Regions from separate parts of the Bacillus sp. ABA4_010 genome, predicted to be linked through region 2. Evidence: riboswitches for the same ligand, from Rfam matches in the RefSeq annotation. Region 2 holds a riboswitch; the other holds the start of a gene.
What was found. A riboswitch is a leader RNA that binds a small molecule or an ion and turns the genes downstream of it on or off. The one in region 2 is predicted to bind thiamine pyrophosphate.

Region 1: it holds a riboswitch for thiamine pyrophosphate, as region 2 does, so the genes downstream of both, thiM (hydroxyethylthiazole kinase) here and thiC (phosphomethylpyrimidine synthase ThiC) in region 2, are expected to answer to the same signal.

Annotation. Positions count from the first base shown of each region.
Region 1 covers NZ_JBSWUN010000003.1:2,151,752-2,159,232, forward strand. Annotated here, with positions in the region: gene ACXAEO_RS12035 (serine aminopeptidase domain-containing protein) at 51-554, opposite strand; gene ACXAEO_RS12040 (alpha/beta hydrolase) at 523-972, opposite strand; gene ACXAEO_RS12045 (hypothetical protein) at 1,210-1,368, opposite strand; gene ACXAEO_RS12050 (GapA-binding peptide SR1P) at 1,649-1,771, shown strand; gene ACXAEO_RS12055 (hypothetical protein) at 1,889-2,026, opposite strand; gene thiM (hydroxyethylthiazole kinase) at 2,236-3,054, opposite strand; TPP riboswitch at 3,119-3,221, opposite strand; gene ACXAEO_RS12065 (helix-turn-helix domain-containing protein) at 3,429-4,493, shown strand; gene ACXAEO_RS12070 (M20/M25/M40 family metallo-hydrolase) at 4,679-6,307, opposite strand; partial or broken gene ACXAEO_RS12075 (aminotransferase A) at 6,307-7,480, opposite strand.
Region 2 covers NZ_JBSWUN010000003.1:2,385,712-2,393,192, forward strand. Annotated here, with positions in the region: gene ACXAEO_RS13045 (alpha-amylase) at 1-666, shown strand, start outside; gene ACXAEO_RS13050 (HAD family hydrolase) at 764-1,555, opposite strand; gene ACXAEO_RS13055 (hypothetical protein) at 1,852-2,022, opposite strand; gene thiC (phosphomethylpyrimidine synthase ThiC) at 2,056-3,840, opposite strand; TPP riboswitch at 3,961-4,075, opposite strand; gene ACXAEO_RS13065 (MATE family efflux transporter) at 4,277-5,656, shown strand; gene ACXAEO_RS13070 (SpoIID/LytB domain-containing protein) at 5,717-7,481, opposite strand, start outside.

The DNA.
Region 1 (7,481 bases), 230 kb from region 2:
TAAAAAAACGAATGGACCGCCTGCTTGGCAACGGTTGGTCCATTCGTTTTTCATTTTTTCTCCAAATAACGCTCAATAAGCGTTAACAGCGGTTCTTTCATATCATCACGTTCATTCAGTAAATGATGTTTTCCGTCTTCAACAAGGTGAATGGATAGGAAAGGAAATTTCTTTAATAAAAAGACGACATTGTGCTGCCAATCGACCGTTGTGTCTTTCTTTCCTTGAACGACCAGAACATTCGCACTGCTCGGAACGGCTTTTTGAATTCGGTCATTCCATCTAATGAGCGCATCAGTCCAACGAAGCGGAACTTTTCCGTGCTGGAGCGGATCTTGCTTCATAAATTGTAAAAACGTTTCGTTTGAAGAATTGTTCCGCATCACTCTATTTAACTCGGAGACAAACGGGCGAAGAAGTTTGCTTCCGGCGACAGATGCTCGCCAACGGTAGGAACGGACAAGCGGGCAAACGAGCACCGTTTTATCGATAATCGCGGCTTCTTCCTCATGAAGAAGGTAATCAATGGCGGCGAGCTCCCGTACTATGAGCAAGCAAATAAACAGGCTCACTTAGTTCGACTAAATGTTTCTTGACCATTTTCTTCACGCTTTGTGCGTAAACGATGAAATCGGAAATTGATGCCCTTTTCCCTGTTGACAGTCCGTGGCCAGGTAAATCAACCGTCCATACGTGAAAGCCTCGTTGAACGAAATAACGAATCGTGTCATGAAAAACTCCGGCATGATCGTAATAGCCATGAAGGAGGAGAAGATGCCCCTTTACCTCATATGGACAGAACGATTGAAGGAATAACCGTTCATCGCCAACCTGCTCGTATCCGTAACGATAGGAAACAGATCCCACCGGCAGTTTATAATAGTCCGTATAGTGTTGAATATCGTCATTCATCTTATCAATTGGGAATATCAATTGCTGATTATCCCTGATGCGCTCTAAAATGTGCTTCACCGTACGTCCCCCCCCTTTTTCTTTTGTTGTAGCATGTTTTCAGCTTACAGACAAGCGTGTAAGCAGCTATACTTTGAAAAGACCCATATGACTAGAAGTATTGGAACGATAAAAGAAAAGGGCCTGTCTGAAAAATCCAGTAGGCTCAAGGATTTTTAGACAGGTCCTTTCATTACTCAGTTACGACTTTATTCGTTCTCCAACACGGCCACGTTCAGCATTTAGTCAAAACATCTATTAAACTCCAGCTAACTCAAAACAAGGGTCGTTGAAATACACCACTTCTGACAGAACTTTTGAACCCTTAATTGTTTTAAACGCCTCTCTCGCCTCAGCTTCCGTATCAAATTCAAACATTTGAATACGTTCCTTTGCATGTACAGTAATAATCCACATAAATAAAGTCCCCTTCCATAAATTTTTTTCATTTTCCTAATTTGCTCCACCCATTGGAAGCCAGGTGAGAAAGTCCATCCATATACTTTTTCTAATATGGATGATTATAGCATGTCAGTTACATTTTAGTTACAAGATTCCATCGACATTATCTCTATTAATGTGACATACAATTCATGATTGACATTTTAATTGTGACATACTATTATAATACCAAAGAATAAAACGCTTACACCAATACACTATAAATCTATTAATGAAAAAGAAGGGAGCCTTCATAATGGGGACAATCATTTGCCAAATTTGCAGTGAAACAATCGAACAATTCGAAACTGAAAAGGTGTCAACGTTATACGGACAATGTACTTGCTGCAATGAAGAGAAACAAAAAGGCTCCAAATAATTTTAGAATCGGAACAAAAAGAAGATCCGTTTCCCCAATATAGGAAATGGATCTTCTTTTTCATTTTACTGTGGATTTGTAGGGACATCTTTATTTCATTAAGATATCCTCGCGCTCTTACTCCTGATGTGGCCGAGTTTTTTCTGCCTGTTTTGCTTGATTATTCGCTGGATTTACTGCAATTTCATTTGAAAACTCCGTAATGGACTTCGGGCTTTGCGCCCCGCCTTTTGTTTTGCGATTTCGTTTTGTCATGAAATCCCCTCCTGTCTTGTAAGTGTAGGACCACCTACTTTTTTAATATGCCCGAATTATTTTTTCTTGTGCATAGCTTATCATGATTCTTGCTGACGATTTTTTTAAAACTATTTTCTTTTAGAACATAGTTTGGTTTGAAAATATTATAGTTGCATTTCTTTAATTTTTTGAACAAGAAAAAAGCATCATCTCTCTTTTGCGTTTGTTTATACTGTTCTTTCTGCCAAGAAAACCTTCCCATTCGCTGTAACAGCGGAAACGTCCGTGTTAGCAAGTGCATTTAATAATTGGATTTGGAAGCTTCCTGGTCCTAACTCAGCACTTTCATGCGCTGCTATTTCAGCAGCTACTCCGTAATAAGTTAAGGCTGACACAGCAGCAGCCATTAAATCCACCGAAACTGCAGCAAACGCCCCAATCACAGATGTCAACAAACACCCTGTTCCTGTTACTTTCGTTAAAATTGGATGACCGTTTTGAATAAGAATTGTGTCCTCTCCATTTGACACGACATCTTCCTTCCCTGTAATCACAACCACACAGTCAAGTTGTTTCGCTGCTTTTTCCGCTAAACTAACAATATTGCCAGCGCCTTCTCCTGCATCGACCCCTTTTACTTCCCAACTATCACCAACGACATTGGCAATTTCACCAGCATTACCGCGAATAATGGACACATTCAATTCCTTCAACAGCTTTCGGGCTGTTTCCGTACGATACGGAGTCGCTCCTGCTCCTACTGGATCTAATACGATAGGAACACCATGCTCATTCGCTGATGCTCCTGCCACAAGCATCGTTTCTATTTCTGATTCAGTTAACGTGCCGATATTTAATACAAGCGCTCCTGCGATTTTAGCCATATCCGCTGCCTCTTCCTTCGCATAGGCCATGACCGGAGAAGCCCCAAGCGCCAATAAACCGTTTGCTGTAAAATTCGTCACTACTACATTTGTAATATTATAGACGAGCGGATTTTTCGTTCTTACCTCTTTTAATAACGGTGCATATAATTTATTTTCCATTTATAGTCCCCCTTTTTATATACAAAAAAGCCGCCCCTGACTGGAGCAGCTTTCAACTATGTTACTTAAACCCGCTCCACTTTCCTACGCTGGTATCACCCAGATCAGGTACAAAGGGTCCGGAACATCTATTCCATCTCAGCCGTATGGCTCCCCTAGTGGCTTCATCGTTATTCATTTTCCTTTCTACTATACTACGAATTAAGCAAGAGAGGCAATGCTTACCATTGCCAAAACAACACTAATTCCGTCTATTTTTGATAACCTTTGTCACCTTGCAGGAAAAAGGAGGAAGTGTTAGGGAATACAATGCATTAACAAATTCTATCATCATTTTTCTCGTTAGGATTAATGTCGAAAGGGTGAAACATTTCATGGTACAAACGTATACAGTAGGAAAATTGGCTAAAAGACTCAAAGTGGAAAAACGGATGATTTTACAGTGGGAGACAGAATTCAGCGATTTTCTTGAAGTCACACGCGATAAAAACAATACCCGCCATTTTTCGGAAAACGATTTACAGCTATTAAAGGAAGTAAAGCAATGGACAAATCAAAATATGGGGCTTGAGAAAATAAAAGAGCACTTGCTTCAAAAAAATACTCCCATTGAGAAAAATCCATTAACTCCTGAACCATCAGCTTCTATTGTCAGCAATCAGACAGCCAATGTTGAAGGAGAGCTTGTAGAAGCGATTCAGCATTACAAAGACGTATTCGAAGTACTTGAAAGCTTCAAGCGGGATTTGCTTCAAGAGATGCGGGAAGGCATTCGCCAAGAAGTGCGAGAAGAAGTATTGGAAGAAGTGAAACGAGAGATTTCAAAAGGTGCCCAGCAAACGACTGAAACAGTGGAAACTTTTGCTTCTTTCCTCACCCAATCTTCTGAGAACACAACGAAAGAGCTGCAGCAATTGGCGAAAGGGACAGAACAGACGGCGAAAACGATGGAAAGTGTCGCCTCGTCTATTCAAAAAACGTCGGCTCAAACGGCGAAAGAACTGAATCAACTCTCTAAAGAAGCCGAACATACGAAGAAAACCGTTGAAGAGTTTACCTCTTTCATGATTCGTTCTTCTGAACATACAACGAATGAACTGGAAGACATATCAAAGGATACCCAGCAAGCCATTGAAACGATTGAAGTTTTATCCTCTTTTCTCGCTAAATCTTCGGAACAGACAGCAAAAGACATTTATCAAATTTCTAATCGCTTGCAGCAGCATGGATCCACCGCCTCAAGTGAAATTAAAGAATTACTTGAAACGATGAATCAAGAAAGAGACTATTATTTAAAAACCCTTGAACAAGAACGACAATTTTATCGTCAAGATATTACTGAGCGCGAAACCATTTTCCGTGATTTCGTCCACACATTTCGAGAGGCTGCTGCTGCTGAACAGCCCAAAGCGAAAAAATGGTGGAAGCCTTGGCAATAACGGATATGTACATCCCTTCGAAAAAAAAGCAGGGTCCCTCCCTGTTTATATAAGCCTTAACCAACAAAATGTCCCTTTGACTGATCGAGGGGACACTTTGTATTTAAGTAAAGACCCGTCAAAAAACCGCTCATGTTAGCGCATTTCCTTGACGGGTCCTTTCTATTTGAAACGTATATGAACGTTCACCGAAATACTGTATACAATAAATGCTCCAGCATGTTTTTCAGCTTCACAAAAGCATAGTCCATATGAAGCCGTTCTGTCTGTTGATGAGCATCCCGCCCAACAGGCCCAATGTTTAACACCGGCACATCAAATTGCTTCAGCTCTTCAAAAGGAATGCTGTACGTCATATCCCAAACTGGCACGTTTCCTGTATAAACTTCCACTCCGCTCCAGCCTTCTTTCAATCCGACATAACTTAAATCTGAAATGCCGTTAAAATACGGGAGCGTCGTTAAAGGAACGTTATAAACCTCTTTTGCATAGTCTGTTAGTTCCTTCGTCAACTGCTGAATAATTGGTTGATCACTCGTCTCCACCGCTGGGTAAAAAGGCGGGGCAAAAAATAATACAATCATTGGTCCGAGCTCATTGCACAACATCGCCAATTCATCTACAAGCTGAATGGACAGCTCTCGATTGCCAAGCTCTCCTTGTTTCATCCATACTTTCCCTTCCAACGCTTGTACATACTCTTTTCCAAAAAGAGAGACTGCATAATTTTTCAATTGCTCAAATGTGTAAACCTTTACGCTCACCTGTTTATTTTCAATTTCTTTTCCTTGTAGCTTGGCAAAATTTTGAGCACGTTCTTCATAAAAGCGTTCAATATTATTGGCGGCTTTTTCTGCGGTTTCAACGAGCATCTTCACGGTCTCTTCAACCGAGCGCTCCATCAAAAGTAAGTTAAACAAACTTACAGACCTGTGCGGAATTTGAACAGAATAATCTGTTTTCAAATCTCGTTGAAACTGCGCCGTCGGCGGTGGGCTTTCCTGCGAGGAAACTACTTCGCAAAAGTGTGTATTCAATTCCATTTCCATTGTAACCATTGCGCTCATCAATGTTGCATTTAACCCTGAAAACGGTTCGCCTACATGCGTTTCCTTTCCGTAACATAAAAAACCAGGCAGCAGCTTACCAATGGATCCCGTGTAAATATAGTGCTGTTCATCTCCAGGATAACGCGTAAACATCGGTTCAGCGTTGAGCACAAGCTCATAGTCTAGTCCATACGTTTTCGCCATTTCCACTAAAGTTGGAACCGCTGCCCGCATTCCGACAGAATTCACTTCTTCATCAGGTACCGTCACCAATAGAAGATTGCCATCAAACGTTCCCGCACAAGCCTGCTCTATTAGCGACATATGAACAGCCAACCCGCACTTCATATCCATCGTCCCACGTCCGAATAACCACTCTCCTGATTCTAAATCCGCCCGAACAGACGAGGCATATTCTTCCTTGCGCTCAGTCATCCATTTTGTCAGTAACTTCGGATTAAACGCATGCTCTTTGAACAATCCATAATCTTCTACATCAACGACGTCAAAATGACTTATAAGTACAACGGTTTTTTTCCTCTGCTCCTTTTTATACAGTGCCGTCACAAAAAAGCGGCCATCTTCTGTCGGATGAAGCTGGAGCATCTCTTCATTACGCTGAAAATAATCAAGCTGTCCAAGTTTCCCCATCACCTTTTGCGCCATTTCAATTTCCCCGTTTGTCCCTGTGATGCTCTTTACTTCGACTAATTCGCACAACAAATCAACTAACTGCTCTTTTGACTGCATAAGGCCTGCTTTCATTAAAACGTCCCGTTCCTTGCCTGCACTTCTTCCACAAATTGTTCCATTCGGTTAAGTCCTTCACGTAACATGGAAAGCGAATAGGCATAAGACAGGCGCACATACCCTTCGCCGCAAGCAGAAAAAGCGCTCCCCGGGACGACAGCGACCCCGCCCTTTGATAATAGTTCAAACGCAAATTCATAAGAAGTCATGCCAAGAGATTGAATGGACGGAAAAATATAAAACGCTCCTTCAGGCTGAACAACCTCGAGTCCCATTTGCTCCAAGCGGTGCTGCACATAATCACGGCGGGCCATGTATTGGTCATTCATCATTTCGGGGTCACTTCGTCCATTTGTCAAGGCTTCAATGGCGGCATATTGGCTCATCGTTGGAGCGCAAACGGTGTTGTATAAATGTACTTTCACCATTTCGTCTGCAATCTCAGCAGGAGCGAAGGCAAATCCGATGCGCCATCCTGTCATAGAATGGGATTTCGATAACCCGTTAATCACAATCGTCTTGCTTCTCATGCCTGGGAAAGAAGCAAGCGACACATGCTGTTTGCCGTAAACATTTTCACTGTAAATTTCATCCGATACAACAAAGACGTCTTTTGTTTCTAAAAATAAGGCTAACTCCTTAAGGTCTTGCTCTGGCATCACAACACCTGTTGGATTAGAAGGGGAATTGAGAACAACACATTTCGTTTGATCACTCCAATGTTCTTTCAACAACTTAACAGAAAGCTTAAATTCATTTTCCGTCGTATCTATGTATACAGGTATTCCACCACATAATTCGATTAACGGTTCATATCCTGGATAAATCGGAGCAGGAATGAGCACTTCATCTCCGGCTTGTAAAATCGTGCGGAACACAGCATCCAATGCTTCACTCGCGCCAACCGTCACAAGCACTTCCTGTTCTGGATTGTAATCAAGTCCATATGCATCTCTTACAAAATCAGCAGGCTTTTCGCAGTTCGAGCAACCCTGCATTATGCGTATACGCAGTATGATTGTCGGAGATAGCTTTAATTCCTGCCTGTTTTACATGTTCTGGTGTTGGGAAGTCCGGTTGTCCAATCGTTAAGTTGATTGCATGAGGATATTGACTGACCAGATTCGAAAATTGACGGATACCAGGAACTTGTAATTTTTTCACTTGCGGATTTAACAGATGTTTCATC
Region 2 (7,481 bases):
TTTTGGAACTCAGACTTAGCAGCCTGCGAAGAATTGTTAGATCATGTAGACTATACCATTGACTTGTTCGATGTCGCCCTTCATTTTAACTTACATGAAGCTTCCAAAAGCGGGCGTGATTTTGACTTAACAACAATCTTTGATCATACAATCGTTCAAGCCCACCCTCTTCATGCGGTCACATTCGTCGATAACCATGATTCACAACCACATGAATCACTCGAATCATGGATAGAGGATTGGTTTAAGCCAAGTGCATATGCACTAATTTTACTGCGTAAAGATGGATACCCTTGTGTTTTTTACGGGGACTATGTAGGCATCGGAGGACAAGAGCCTATTGAAGGGAAACAAGCTATAATTGACCCTCTTCTCTACGCTCGCTACCATAAAGCATACGGTGAACAAGACGATTATTTTGATCATCCGAACACGATTGGATGGGTTCGCCGTGGTATAGAAGATATTGACGGATCAGGTTGTGCCGTTGTCATTTCCAACGGAGATGATGGCGAAAAACGAATGTTTGTTGGAAAAGAGCGAGCGGGAGAATGTTGGGTAGATGTAACAGGAAATCGCAATGATTCCATTATGATTGAAGAAGATGGTTTTGCCGTGTTTCCTGTAAACGGACAGTCTGTATCGGTCTGGGCGTTCTCAACATAATTAGAAAGGGAAAAGACTTTACATGAACGATGTCTTTTCCCTTTTTTCTGCGCATTCATTTTCATTAAAAAGATGAATCAATAGTCATCATTCTTTTTTATTTAGTAGCAAGCGTCGCTAAAATTGGATAAAGCTCCTCTAAATGCGTAATTTCATAAGTCGGAATGACTTCATTTCGCTCTTTGTCATGACGATTAATCCAAACCGACTTGATGCCAACACGGGAAGCACCTAAAATATCTGTCATTAAATTATCGCCAACCATGAGCACCTCATCTTTATGTAGGGACATTAACTCAAGGGCATGTTCAAAAATAGACGGATCCGGTTTGCCTCTTCCAAACGCACCTGAAATGACGATATGATCAAAATAAGGCACAAGTTCTGGTGTAATATCAAGCTTCGTATTTTGCAAATCAGGCGATCCGTTCGTCAAAAGCAATAGCTGGTACTTACCCTTTAATTCATCCAATACGTTAAACGTTTCATCATAGACGAACGGGCTGTTGCGTCGTTCCTGAGGGAAACGTTCTGCTAACTCAGCGCCAAACTCTGGGTCATCAATTCCTAACGCCTTCAACCCTCTTGTCCAAGCATCCTTTCGATAAGTAGGAACAATGTCTTTCATTTTCCGGAAATTATCTTCCTCATCCAAGAAATTACCCCAAAGTCCTTCAAATGGATTAATTCCAATCATTTGCGTAAATTCATACGTTTCATAGGAAGAATAAAGTTCTCTTGCCTCATTTCTAACCGCTTCTTCTAGTTCTTCTACGTTCAAATCATATTTTTCGGTTGCTGCTCGGCATGTTGCCGCAAAAGCTTCCTTTACGCTTTTTTGATCCCAAAGCAGCGTATCATCCAAATCAAAGAAAATTGCTTTAATCATTGTAAATCCCCTCATTTCACTTCCTGATGTTTTCTTAAAAATGATACTATTCCAACAACAGATTACAGGGAATTAGCTTGTAAGTAAATATAATTTGAACGATAAATTGCAATTTGGATACATTTTTTCTGTCAATCTAACATAAAGCGTCTGCTCAATAAGTCCCATACCGTTTCAGAAACAGTTATTCTTCTGTTTCATGCAATATGAAATGCTTACCAAAATTCTTGATATAACTTAGTCTATGTTTCTGAGTCTGCCTCATAAGGGGGCATCCCTCTTATGAGGCAGACTCCTCACCAATTTAAACTCTCCATTAGTTGACACTTTAAGCATCGCTGAATGTAATGACTTTGTTCAAATTCATGCTCACAATTTAATTGGAAAATAATGAGTTCTTCGTTTAGCTGCTCCAGCTTTGTTTCAAGCTTTCGAATTTCGGCTTTTAATTGAATGGCTCTTTCCATGGAACGGCTCCTTTCTTCATTTCCGCCCAAAAACTAGGCCCGATAAATTTCGCTGCCGGCGTTTTTAAATTCATCCGCTTTTTCTTTCATCCCTTCATGAATAACCTCTTCTAAGTTCATCTCTTTTTCCCTCGCCATGTCTCGAATATCTTGCGAGATTCTCATACTGCAAAATTTCGGGCCGCACATCGAACAAAAGTGTGAAGTCTTGGCACCTTCTGCGGGTAATGTTTCATCATGATATTCAAGCGCCCGTTCAGGGTCGAGAGATAAATTAAACTGATCGCGCCACCGGAATTCGAACCGCGCTTTTGACAAGGCATCATCTCGCTTTTGGGCACCTGGATGACCTTTTGCCAAATCTGCGGCATGAGCGGCAATTTTATACGTAATAACCCCTACTCGAACATCTTCTTTATTCGGCAACCCTAAATGTTCTTTCGGTGTCACATAGCAAAGCATTGCCGTTCCAAACCAGCCAATCATGGCCGCTCCAATTGCCGACGTAATATGGTCATACCCTGGAGCGATATCAGTCGTCAGCGGGCCTAACGTATAAAATGGAGCTTCTTGGCAAATTTCCAACTGTTTATCCATGTTTTCTTTAATCAAATGCATTGGCACATGACCAGGTCCTTCAACCATTACTTGAACATCATGCTTCCAAGCCATTTTGGTGAGTTCCCCGAGCGTTTCCAATTCAGCAAACTGGGCTTCATCATTCGCATCCGCAATCGACCCGGGGCGAAGGCCATCTCCTAATGAAAACGTGACATCATATGCTTTCATAATTTCACAAATTTCTTCAAAATGGGTGTAAAGAAAGTTCTCTTTATGATGTGCGAGGCACCATTGGGCCATAATGGAGCCTCCGCGGGAAACAATTCCTGTCACACGCTTTGCGGTTAACGGAATATATCGAAGAAGAACACCAGCATGAATGGTAAAGTAATCAACCCCTTGTTCTGCTTGTTCAATTAATGTATCGCGAAACACTTCCCACGTTAAATCTTCTGCCACTCCATTTACTTTTTCAAGTGCTTGATAAATTGGGACAGTTCCGACCGGCACTGGCGAATTTCGAATGATCCATTCACGGGTTGTATGGATGTTTTTCCCTGTCGAGAGGTCCATCATCGTGTCGGCTCCCCACCTTGTTGCCCATGTCATCTTTTCCACTTCTTCTTCAATAGAGGATGTAACAGCAGAATTCCCAATATTCGCATTAATCTTTACATGAAAGTTGCGTCCGATAATCATCGGCTCGCTTTCCGGGTGATTGATATTAGACGGAATAACAGCCCTTCCACGCGCTACCTCTGTTCGCACAAACTCAGGCGAAACATGTTCCCGAATGGCGATAAACTCCATTTCCGGTGTAATGATTCCTTTCTTCGCATAGTGCATTTGCGTGACATTATTTCCCCTTCTTGCACGGAGCGGCTGCCGTTTCAGTCCTTGAAAGATATCATTGTTCGCTCGCGGATCGCCGCTTTTGTAGCCATTGTCTTCTGGCTTGACTTCACGGCCTTCATACTCTTCCACATCTCCTCGCTCCAACACCCAATTTTGGCGCATCGGACGAAGCCCTTTTCGAATATCGATTGAATAGTCTGGATCTGTATATGGGCCGCTTGTATCATATACACGCAAAGGGGGATTTTCCTCTTTCCCAAATGATCCAGTTGTCGGACTTAGCGCAATTTCTCGCATCGGAACTTGCAAATCAACCCTTGATCCTTCTACATATACCTTTTTACTCCCTGCAAAACTAGACATGATAGAAAGATTCATGTCGTTCATTGGTTTGTTTACCATCATTCGCTCTCTCCTTTTTAAATGGATTTGACGAAATCTAGTCCGTAAACAGCATGAAAAGCCGGGTCTTGTTTAAAGACCCGGCTGATGTTAGCACAAATATATAATGATATCCATCATTATAGTAGCTTCTAACTTCCCCACGCTGGTATGAACCAGATCAGGTCCTGAGGGTTAAGAAACTTCAGCGCGTTTCTCTCTCAGCCCAACTTATTGGACACCCCTAGTTCAAAATAAATTAAGTTTTGAAAATTACAAATTCACTATAAATCACATTCATATCATTTGTAAAGGAAAATTTTCACTTTCATTCTTAAGTATTCACCTAATCTCCGTTGAAATAGGCAAAAAAACAGATGGTAAAATTAGTAACCATCATATAAGATAGATGAGGAATTGTTACTGCATCATGAATTTAACGATTAGGAGAACGAACATGAACTGGAAAAGAATATTACAGCTTGCCATTCCTTCCATTGCTTCTTTTGCCGCGATGACCGCGACTGGAACGATTAACCTTATTATGGTCGGTCAGCTTGGAGCTCTCGCTATTGCCATTGTAGGTGTGTCTAATATCATTATGTACAATGTATGGGCCTTGTTTTCGGGAATTGGTCATACCGTCAATTATCTTGTCGCTCAAAATTTTGGATCGCATGAAATGAAAAAAGGGGTTGAACGGACACAACTCGCTCTTTATTTTTGTGTAGTTGCCAGCATATTAATTATTGGAACAGGCTTATTTGCTTCAAAAGATATTTTATCTTTGATGGAATCTTCAACGAACTTTGTTAAGCAAGGCGAAGATTATTTAACAATCCGCTTTTTAGCCATGGCGTTTTCTGTTTTCACCTTTGTTTTCCACGGCTTTTTTCGGGGGATTGGTGATGCGAAAACACCAATGGTTACATCCATTATCGGAAATGCCATCATGATTTTCTTCACATATGCCTTGACTTATGGAAATGCTGGCTTTCCTGAAATCGGGCTCGCAGGTGCCGCATGGGCCGTCTTCATTGGAGAAGCAATTATCATGCTTGGATCGGCTTTTGTCTACTTTGTTACCTTGCATAAAAAATACAACACCCGTTCAAAAGCAGTTTGGAATCGAACGGAATCAAAGCTTATCTTTACTGAAAGCTCTAAGTTAGGAATCGAAGAATTTTCAAAAAGCATCGCGATGTTTGTTTTTACCATCTTTGTCGCTCGCTTAGGAACAAACGCCCTCGCTGCCAATGAACTTGCATTAAGTGTCATGAGTTTCGGATTTATGCCAGCCTTTGCCTTCGGTGCGACCGCCACCATCTTAGTCGGTCAAGAAGTCGGGAAAGGAAATCCGCTTCAGGCACGAAGACTTGGAACAGAAACAGCCATCATTGGGAGCATTTTTATTTTAATTCTCGGGGCACTGGAATTTATATTTGCTGACTCTATTGTGAATATGTATACGACAGATGCGAATGTGGCTCATTTGGCTGCTACTCTCATTAAAATCTCGGCGTTTTGGCAAATTTTTGACGCCTTATTTAATTTTTATGCCGGCGGACTGAGAGGAATTGGCGACACGTCTTTTCTTCTTAAATCATCTGTTCTCACCGGTTGGTTAGTGTTCATCCCTCTGACGTATCTTTTTACCTTCATGCTTGGATGGAAAAGCATTGGGGCTTGGATGGCACTTTATACCTTCATTATGGTCCTTGGTGTGACTTTAATGATTCGCTTCTATCGAACAGATTGGACTCAAGTTTCTGTAAAATCTGGCGATGAATCGTCTCATGGTGGCCATGGAGATAACACCGCGGAACCAATTGGCTAAGACATGAAAGAGACATGGGTCTCCATGTCTCTTTCATGTTATATAAATCGATTTCTCTCACTATTTTGGATTACTTTGCTCCATTGCTAAATAGATGACTTTCGCAGCTTGCGCCCTCGTAAGCGAATTTTCCGGCTTAAAAGTTCCGTCTGAATAACCATCTAAAATTCCCGCTTCAGAAACGGCCTCTACTAAACCTGGACGATTCATTTCATAATTATCTTTAAATTTTTCCGGACGACTGACAGGTGATAACTGTAAAGCACGACCAATCATAATTGCCATTTCTTCACGAGTAATCGGTGTATTTGGTTGAAAGCTCGCTCCTACTTCACTTTTCAATAAAAGACCGTGTTGAACCGCTGACTCTACATATGGATTCGCCCAATCCGTTTTCGGTACATCGTTAAACGTCTGTTCATCAAACACAAGATCATAGTCAAGTGCATTAATAATAATCTTGCTGAACTGGGCTCTTGTCACCGAATTGCTCGGTCGAAACGTGCCATCCGTATAGCCCGAAATAATATTTTTCTGGAATAGTTCGTTCACATACATTTCAGCCCAATGCGCACTCGTTACATCTTTAAAACTCACGTAAAGTTCGTATTCCTTCACCAATGTGGTCCCTTCATAATAAAAAGCAAGAATCTCTTTATACGTTTTGCCTAATTCTGCTGCTTTTTTCGCCCCGTATTGGCTCATGCCAACTCCATGTCCATCACCACGTCCTTGTATATGAATAACCGTAGTAGAATTGGTAACGTTATCGACGAGGTAGCTTAAAATAACTCTGTTCCCTACTATTGCTCTTATCTTGGCCGCGCTCACATCGGTTAGTTTCAATGTTTGAACAGCGAGCTTTCCGTCTACCGCTTTTAAATCCTTAACAAGAAAATCAACCGTTATGCTTCCTTTGCTAACTCTGCCACCTGATGTTGGGGAATACAACGAAAGCTCTGAAATATTGACAATTTTCATATCTTTATTGGCATAGCCGTTTTGCTGCAGCCACGTTTTAATATTGGATGAAATGACAGCGTCGGCTTCCTTCGTCATAGACCACCACACATCCGGCTTCGTCAAATCCTTACCTGTTAAATCGATTTGCTTTTTCGCCACGGATACATTCCAAGTCATCTTCGGATCATACGGGTCCTCTTTCATACGAAAATAGGATACAGACGTATTTCCCCAAGCATTGGCATTCGATTCCGTCATTCCGCCATTGCTGGCAGAGAAAACCGCACTAATTAATTTTCCGTTATACTTCAATACTTCTCCTGCAGTTTCATCGACAGCTAAACTGCTATTTGGATGCCAATTGGCTCCCCCGTATACTTGATAGTTAATCGTATCATCAATGACTTTATGCATATAGCTCATAGCATATGTTCTAGCGGCGATCGCTTGTACTTTCAAGGCTTCTGCATGCCAAGATGCTGGCATTTCGTTCGGCACGACCCCTTTTACGTATTTTTCCATCGAAATAGAGTTGACCGGTTGGATGTACATTCCCTTCTCCAGACTGAACGTAAAACTACCAAAATAGGAACGACTGTTAATGGATAACGTGCTATCTTTGTTTAAAGGGATTACTTCAAATGTGGAAAACTCTTTTAGTCGTCGCTGTCCCTCGTATAATACAACATTTCCATTTTCCGCTTTTAATGTATACAAAGTGCCCGATTTTAAGACGATTCCCTTGTCATTGGTCTCGTAATTGTCTGAAGGCTTAATGGTCAATTCGGTTTTATTCCCTAAATAATTGACTAGCTTGACTTGTATCGTTGGTTCATAACCAGCCGTTGCCTGTAAAACAGGC